2 linked regions of the Catenuloplanes indicus genome follow. The protein of the gene in region 1 interacts with the protein of each later gene in a pairwise test. Links are inferred from orthologs where the notes say so. Each region holds a gene or a part of one and is shown on either strand. Other genes may lie near its edges.

Region 1 (4,593 bases):
ACCAGCCACGTCCCACGCCCGGGCCGTGCAGGACGGCAGCGGCCTCCGGGCTCGTGGTGGGCGGCCGGCGGAGCACGGCGGGCGGCACCGGCGGCTGCCCGGGCGGCACCGGCATCGGTACTACGTGCGGCTTGCGGCGCTGACGGCCGGTGCGCACCGGCGGCCGGAGCAGAAAGCCGCTCATCTTCGCCAGGCCGCCGCGGCCACGCTCGCCGTCACCGGACTGGCGCTCACCGGCGGCGCGACGCTCCACGACGCCGTCACCGGCCCGGACGGGGCCGAGCAGGCCGTACCGACCCCGGCCGCGCTCGCGAACGCGGAAGCGCTGGCGGAGCGCGCCGAAGCCGCGTCCGCCGCCGGCCGGTCCGCCCAGCGGACCGCGGCGGCGAGCCCGGCCGCGGCCCCCTCTGCGCCGACCGCAAGTCCCACGCCGGACAAGCCGAGCCCGAGTCCGTCGCCGGGTAAGAGCGCCGGAACGGCCACACCCACGAGCAGGCCCGCGGCCAAGGCCTGGGTGGATCCGATGCCGGAGGGGCGCACCACGTCCTGCTTCGGCCGCCGCTGGGGCAAGCTGCACGCCGGCATCGACCTGGCCGCGGCGAGCGGCACCCGGGTCCGCGCCGCCGGTGCCGGGACCGTGGTCACGGCCGGCGCGAACTACAGCGGCTACGGCCTGTCGGTGCTGATCGACCACGGCAACGGCTTCTACACGCACTACGCGCACCTGTCGCGCGTCTCGGTCGAGCCCGGTGACCGGGTCACGCCCGGGCAGACCGTGGGCGCGGAGGGCTCGACCGGCAACTCCACCGGGCCGCACCTGCACTTCGAGGTGCACGACGGCATGTGGAACCAGGTCGACCCGGCCGCCTGGATGGCGGCCCGCGGCGTCGACCTGGGGTGCTGACCTACATCTTCTCGATCGGCGCGTGCCGCAGCACCAGCCACACCTTCTGGTCGCCGAAGTCGATCTGGGCGCGTGCGCCCGCACCCTGGCCCTCGACCACCAGCACCCGGCCCAGCCCGTACCGCTGGTGGTTGACCCGGTCCCCGGGTGACACGGACGGCGCCTGGGTGCGCAGGTCACTGGCGGTGGCGAGCTTACTGGCGTCGATGCCCAGCCCTTGCGCGATCTTCTGCGCCTTGCTCGTCCCCCCGACGAACGTGGAATTTCGCGAAGCGCCGCGGCCGCCGACGCCGCCGGCCGAGCCGGACCACGTCGTGTACGACCCCTCGGTGCGCTCCCACCGGACCAGCTCACTCGGCAGTTCGTCGGTGAACCGCGAGGCCGGGTTGTACTGCGGTGCGCCCCAGGCGGACCGGGTGACCGCGCGGGAGAGGTAGAGCCGCTGCCGCGCCCGGGTGATCCCCACGTACGCCAGCCGCCGCTCCTCCTCCAGCTCCTTGGTGTCGGACATGGCTCGCATGTGCGGGAACACGCCCTCCTCCATGCCGGTGAGGAACACGACCGGGAACTCCAGGCCCTTCGCGGTGTGCAGCGTCATCAGCGTGACCACGCCCTGGTGGTCGGCGTCCGGCTCGTCCGGGATCTGGTCCGCGTCCGCGACAAGTGCGACCTGCTCCAAAAAGCCGGCGACGGACGACTCCGGCCCGTCCGCCGCCTCGGTGCGTTCGGTGTACTCCCGGGCGACGCTGACCAGCTCCTGCAGGTTCTCCACCCGGCCCGCGTCCTGCGGGTCGATACTCTCCTCGAGGCCGGTCAGGTAGCCGGAGCGGGTGATCAGCGCCTCCAGCACCTCCTCCGGCGGCGCGGTCCGGGCCAGCTCGCGCACGTCGTCGAGCATCGCGACGAACTCGTTGATGCCGTTGACCGCGCGGGTCGAGATGCCCGGCGCCTCCGCCGCCCGGCGCAGCGCGGCGCCGAACGAGATGCGCTCGCGGTTGGCCAGCGCCTCCACGCACGCCTCGGCGCGCTCGCCGATGCCGCGTTTCGGCGTGTTCAGAATCCGCCGGATGCTCACGGTGTCGTCGTCGTTGACCACGGCGCGCAGGTACGCCAGCGCGTCCCGCACCTCCTTGCGCTCGTAGAAGCGCACGCCGCCGACCACCTTGTACGGCAGGCCGACGCGGATGAACACCTCCTCGAACACCCGGGACTGCGCGTTCGTCCGGTAGAAGACGGCCACGTCGCCCGGCTTGGCCAGACCGTTGTCGCCGAGCCGGTCGATCTCCCGGGCCACCCAGTCGGCCTCGGCGTGCTCGGTGTCGGCCACGTACCCGACGATCCGCTCGCCCTCGCCCTGGTCGCTCCAGAGCCGCTTAGGCTTGCGGGACGTGTTGCGGTCGATCACCGCGTTAGCCGCGTTCAGGATGGTCTGGGTGGAGCGGTAGTTCTGCTCCAGCAGGATCGTGCGCGCGTCCGGGTAGTCGCGCTCGAACTCCAGAATGTTCCGGATCGTCGCGCCGCGGAACGCGTAGATCGACTGGTCCGCGTCGCCGACCACGCACAGCTCGGCCGGTGGCAGCCCGGCGTCTGGCACACCGTTGCCGACCAGCTCGCGAATCAACGTGTACTGCGCGTGGTTGGTGTCCTGGTACTCATCGACCAGCACGTGCCGGAAACGGCGCCGGTACGACTCCGCGACCAGCGGGTGCGACTGGAAGAGGTGCACGGTCGCCATGATCAGATCGTCGAAGTCCAGCGCGTGCGCCTCCCGTAGGCGGCGCTGGTAGAGCTGGTAGGCCTCGGCGACGGCCCGCTCGTTCGGCCCGGACGCCTTCGCCGCGAACTCCTCCGGGTCGGTCAGCTCGTTCTTCAGATTCGACACCTGGGTGGCCAGGCCGCGCGGCGGGTAACGCTTCGGGTCGAGGTCGAGCTCGCGCGCGACCAGCGTCATCAGGCGGCGCGAATCGTCCGCGTCGTAGATCGAGAAGGTCGACTTCAGCCCGGCGTGCTCGTGCTCGGCGCGCAGGATGCGCACGCACGCGGAGTGGAACGTGGAGACCCACATCATCCGCGCGCGGTTGCCGACCAGCGCGGCGACGCGCTCCTTCATCTCACCGGCGGCCTTGTTGGTGAACGTGATCGCCATGATCTCGCCGGGGTGCACGTCGCGCGCGGCCAGCAGATAGGCGATGCGGTTCGTCAGCACCCGGGTCTTGCCCGAACCGGCGCCGGCCACGATCAGCAGCGGCCCGCCGGCGTGCGTCACCGCATCGCGCTGCGGACCGTTGAGCCCGGCGAGCAGCGCCTCCGTGTCGCGGCGGGGCGGCGCGGGGCGGGTCGGCGGCGTGGGCTGGACCGGGGGGACATCAAACAGCGATTGCATCGCGGGCAAGTCTAGGCCCCCGGTATGACAGGCAACCTCGCCGATGCCAAGACGACACTCAAGCACTCTGGCGGGGGACCCACCGATGGACAAGCATGCGTGCATGGATCAATCTCGCAAGCGTCTCTGGCCGGTGCTGCGGGCGCTGGCGACGCCGGCCGCCGCACTGGCCGTCGCCATGGCTCTCGTCCCCGGGAGCGCACCGGTCGCCTCGCCGGCCGACGCCCTCACACCGGTCGCCGTCACGTTCAACGGGGGCGGGAAGACGGTCAAGGGCAACTTCCTCAGCTACAACGACTTCCACGGCGCCATCGACCCGCCGGCCGGCAGCGGCGGCCTGGTCACCGGCGTTCCGGCCGGTGGCGTCGAATACCTCGCCACCTGGCTGACGAAGCTGCGCGCGGAGGCCCGGGCGGAGGGTCGCGGCCGCAGCATCACGGTCGGCGCGGGCGACCTGATCGGCGCGTCGCCGCTGGTCAGCGCCGCGTTCCATGACGAGCCGACGATCGAGCTGATGGACCAGGTCGGGCTGGAGATCAGCTCGGTCGGCAACCACGAGTTCGACGAGGGCGTCAGCGAGTTGATCCGCCTCAACCGCGGCGGCTGCCACCCGGTCGACGGCTGCCAGGACGGCGACGGGTTCGCCGGCGCACGCTTCACCTACCTCGCCGCGAACACCGTCTACAAGCGGTCCGGCCTGCCGATCCTGCCGCCGGTCGAGGTGCGGCTGGTCGACGGCGTCCCGGTCGGCTTCGTCGGCATGACGCTGGAGGCCACGCCGAGCATCGTCAACCCGGCCGGCATCGCGGACGTCACGTTCCTCGACGAGATCGAGACCGCGAACAAGTGGGGTGGCCTGCTCCGCGCGTTCGGCGTGAAGTCGCTGGTCCTGCTGCTGCACGAGGGTGGCCAGCAGAACTCGCCACCGGCCACACCCGGCCTCTCCGACTGCGCGAATTTCTCCGGCCCGGTCGTGGACGTCGTCAACGGCCTGCGCCCCGAGTTCGGCCTGGTCGTCTCCGGTCACACGCACCGCTACTACACCTGCGCGCTGCCGAACGCGCACGGCGCGCAGACCGTGGTGACCAGCGCCGGCAGCAACGGCACGCTGATCACCGACATCGACTACGCGCTGGACCGGCGTACCGGGAAATTCGCCGAGATCACCGCGCGCAACGTGATCGTGGAGAACGGCGTGCGCAACGCGGACGGCACCTGGCAGACCGACCCGGCCACCGGCACGCCGGTCCGCAACCCGGCGCTGCGCGACCCGGCCGCGAAGCGGATCGCGGACAAGTACCGCACC
Region 2 (3,461 bases), 1.2 Mb from region 1 along the record:
GGGCCTCGGCGGCCGGGGACGGCGTCGCGTACGACTCGGCGGCCGGCTGGGCCGGAGCGGCCGGGCCGGGCTCCGGGGCCTTCTCCGTCTTCGGCGCGGCACCACCGGCGGCGCCGATCACGGCCAGGGCCGCGCCGACCTCCGCGGTGTCGTCCTGCTGGACCTTGATCTCCAGCAGCGTGCCGGCGGCCGGCGACGGGATCTCGGTGTCGACCTTGTCGGTGGAGACCTCGAGCAGCGGCTCGTCGACCTCGACCGTGTCGCCGACCTCCTTGAGCCAGCGGGTGACCGTGCCCTCGGTGACGCTCTCACCCAGCGCCGGCATGGTCACGACCGTGCCCTCGGCGTCGCCCCCGCTCGCGCCGGAGCCCGACGACGGCGCCGGGGTCTCCAGGTTCTCCGGGGTGTCCTCCGAGGTGGACTGCTCGGTGCGCGCCTCGACGGCCGCGTCGTCCGTGTCCTGCTGCCCGGCGTCCGGCGCCGGCGCCGCGGCGGGGGCGTCACCCTCGCCACCGATGACCGCCAGCTCGCTGCCGACCTCGGCGGTCTCGTCCTCGTTCACCAGGATGCTGGTCAGCACGCCGGACGCGGGGGACGGGATCTCGGTGTCGACCTTGTCGGTGGAGACCTCGAGCAGCGGCTCGTCCGCCTCGACCGTGTCGCCGACCTGCTTCAGCCAGCGCGTGACGGTGCCCTCGGTGACGCTCTCGCCGAGCCGGGGCATGGTGACCGATACCGGCATGTCTCAAGACTCCTTAACAAGCAACCGCAACGGTATGTTCACAATCAGGCGTGTGCGTGCAGCGGCTTGCCCGCCAGGGCCAGGTGTGCCTCGCCCAGCGCCTCGTTCTGGGTGGGGTGCGCGTGGACGAGCTGAGCCACCTCGCCCGGGAACGCCTCCCAGTTGTAGATCAGCTGCGCCTCGCCGATCAGCTCACCGACGCGCGCACCGACCATGTGGACGCCGACGACCGGGCCGTCCTCCACACCCACCAGCTTGATGAAGCCGGTGGTCTTGAGGATCTGGCTCTTGCCGTTGCCGCCCAGGTTGTAGTTGTAGGTCTTCACCTTGTCGCCGTACTGCTCGCGGGCCTTCGCCTCGGTCAGGCCGACGGACGCGATCTCCGGGTTGGAGTAGGTGACCCGCGGGATGCCCAGCTCGTCGATGACCGCCGGGTTCTGGCCCGCGATTTCCTCGGCGACGAAGATGCCCTGCTGGAAGCCGCGGTGCGCGAGCTGCAGGCCGGGCACGATGTCGCCGACCGCGAACACGTTCGGCACGTTGGTGCGCAGGCGCTCGTCGGTGAGGACGAAGCCGCGCTCCATCTTGATGCCCTGCTCCTCGTAGCCCAGGCCCTGGGTGCGCGGGCCGCGGCCGACCGCGACCAGCAGCAGCTCGGCCTCGACGACCTCGCCGCCCTGGATGGTGGCGCGTACCCCGTTCTCGGTCTTCTCGACCTTCTCGAACGGCTTGCCGACCTTGAAGTTGATCTTCCGCTTGCGGAACGCGCGCTCGACCGCCTTGGAGACCTCCGCGTCCTCCGCGGCGACCAGGCGGGGCAGCGCCTCGATGATGGTGACCTCGGCGCCGAACGAGCTCCACACGCTGGCGAACTCGACGCCGATCACGCCGCCGCCGAGCACGATCACCGACTTGGGCACGCGGTCCAGCTTCAGCGCGTGCTCGCTGGTGATGATCTTCTCGCCGTCCACGTCCAGGCCGGGCAGGCTACGGGAGAACGAGCCGGAGGCCAGCACGACGTTGCGGCCGACGTAGCGGTTGCCGTTCACCTCGACCGTGTTCGGCGCGACGAGCTTGCCCTCGCCCTCGACCACGGTGATCGACTTGTTGCCGTTCAGCATGCCGGACAGGCCCTTGTACAGCCGGGAGATGACACCGTCCTTGTACGAGTTCACCCCGGCCATGTCGATGCCGTGGAACTCGGCCTTCACGCCGAACTGCTCGGACTCGCGGGTCTCGTCCGCGACCTCGGCCGCGTGCAGCAGCGCCTTCGTCGGGATGCAGCCGACGTGCAGGCAGGTGCCGCCCAGCTTGTCCTTCTCGATCAGGGCCACGGTCAGGCCCAGCTGAACCGCGCGGAGCGCCGTGGCGTAGCCACCGCTGCCGGCGCCGAGAATGACGATGTCGAAGGTTTCGCCGTTCGGCTGGCTCACAGTCAACTCCCAAGTCGCGTCGCTGCATACGACGGTCACACTGTCGTAACGTGCATGGTGCCGTGCCCATCCTGTCACTTGTGGAAGGGGCCCGCGTAGGGAGGTGCCCAGGAACACGTCCCGTGGCAGTACCCTTGCCGTGACGGTTGCGGATATGGGGGACGAACACGGTGGCCTGGTTCAGGCGGCAGAAGAAGGCGAGTGGAGGCTCGGTCGCCCGCGCGGCGCACAACGAAGCCCTGGAGCACCTCACGGCTTTCGTGACCTCGCGAACCGGTGTCGAGGTCTTCATCGAGCCGAAGACGACCGTGACCGAGACCACGGTCATTCTCATAGCTCACGACGGCGAGTGGACCCGCCGGCGCGTCGACTCACCGGAGGGCGCCCGCCGGTTCGCCCACAGGATGGCGATTCCCGTCTACGACATCCAGCTGGTCGGCTATCCACAGCGAATGCGCGATTACAACGAGCGTCGCAAGCGCGCGTCCTCATAGAAAATCTACCGCCGATCAGGGCGTCCCGGTGACGGGACGCCCTGATTCGCTTTCCGGCTGATTCGTTTCCTAGCCGTTCGCGACGACGTCGTCGATCAGCGCGACCAGCGTGCGCACCGGCACGCCGGTGCCGCCCTTGGTCCAGTAACCGGTCGGCTCGCCGGTGTGGTAGCTCGGGCCCGCGATGTCGATGTGCGCCCAGGCCACGTCCTCGGTGACGAACTCGCGCAGGAACACGCCGCCCTGCAGCATGTGCCCGGCCCGGTCCATCCCGGCATTGACCTGCGAGATGTCCGCGACGTCGGAGTCCATGCCCTTGCGCACGTCGTCCGGCAGCGGCATCGGCCAGGCCGGCTCGCCGACCAGCTCGCCCGCGACCTTGACCCGCTCCAGCAGCTCCGGCGTGCCCATCACCCCGGCGATCCGCTTGCCCAGCGCGATCACCTGGCCACCGGTCAGCGTGGACGTCTCGAACAGGTAGTCGGTGCCGTCCGCGCAGGCCCGCGCCATCGCGTCGCCGAGCACCATGCGGCCCTCGGCGTCGGTGTTCAGCACCTCGACCCGCTTGCCGTTGAACATCGTGATCACGTCACCCGGGCGGTACGCCGAACCGGACGGCATGTTCTCCGCGATCGCCAGATAACCGGTCACCGGCACGCCCGGCTTCAGCGCCGCCACCGCCAGCAGCGTGGCCGCGACCGCGGCCGCGCCGGCCATGTCCGACTTCATCTCCCACATGCCCGCGGCCGGCTTGATCGAGACGCCGCCGGTGTCGAACGTGATGCCCTTGCC

What was found. The genes of interacting proteins can lie anywhere in the genome.
Region 2: the proteins of pcrA (region 1) and lpdA interact in binary tests that used the Escherichia coli proteins (3 or more experiments, as listed by UniProt). The link is inferred for Catenuloplanes indicus from one-to-one orthologs.

Annotation. Positions count from the first base shown.
Region 1 is NZ_JAUSUZ010000001.1:4,134,225-4,138,817, forward strand. The notes cover bases 597-3,659. They hold pcrA (DNA helicase PcrA), read right to left. Parts: upstream 3,288-3,659; coding sequence 906-3,287; downstream 597-905. Other genes in these bases: J2S42_RS18555 (M23 family metallopeptidase), read left to right, coding at 597-904; J2S42_RS18565 (bifunctional metallophosphatase/5'-nucleotidase), read left to right, coding at 3,466-3,659. In the rest of the region: more of J2S42_RS18555, read left to right, coding at 125-596; more of J2S42_RS18565, read left to right, coding at 3,660-4,593. UniProt on the Escherichia coli protein: A helicase with DNA-dependent ATPase activity. Unwinds DNA duplexes with 3'-5' polarity. Translocates on single-stranded DNA with 3'-5' polarity. Initiates unwinding more efficiently from a nicked substrate than double-stranded DNA.
Region 2 is NZ_JAUSUZ010000001.1:2,943,678-2,947,138, reverse strand. What follows is about bases 1-2,909. They hold lpdA (dihydrolipoyl dehydrogenase), read right to left. Parts: upstream 2,215-2,909; coding sequence 787-2,214; downstream 1-786. Other genes in these bases: J2S42_RS13135 (leucyl aminopeptidase), read right to left, coding at 2,739-2,909; J2S42_RS13140 (hypothetical protein), read left to right, coding at 2,346-2,669; sucB (2-oxoglutarate dehydrogenase, E2 component, dihydrolipoamide succinyltransferase), read right to left, coding at 1-742. Outside these bases: more of J2S42_RS13135, read right to left, coding at 2,910-3,461. UniProt on the Escherichia coli protein: Lipoamide dehydrogenase is a component of the glycine cleavage system as well as of the alpha-ketoacid dehydrogenase complexes.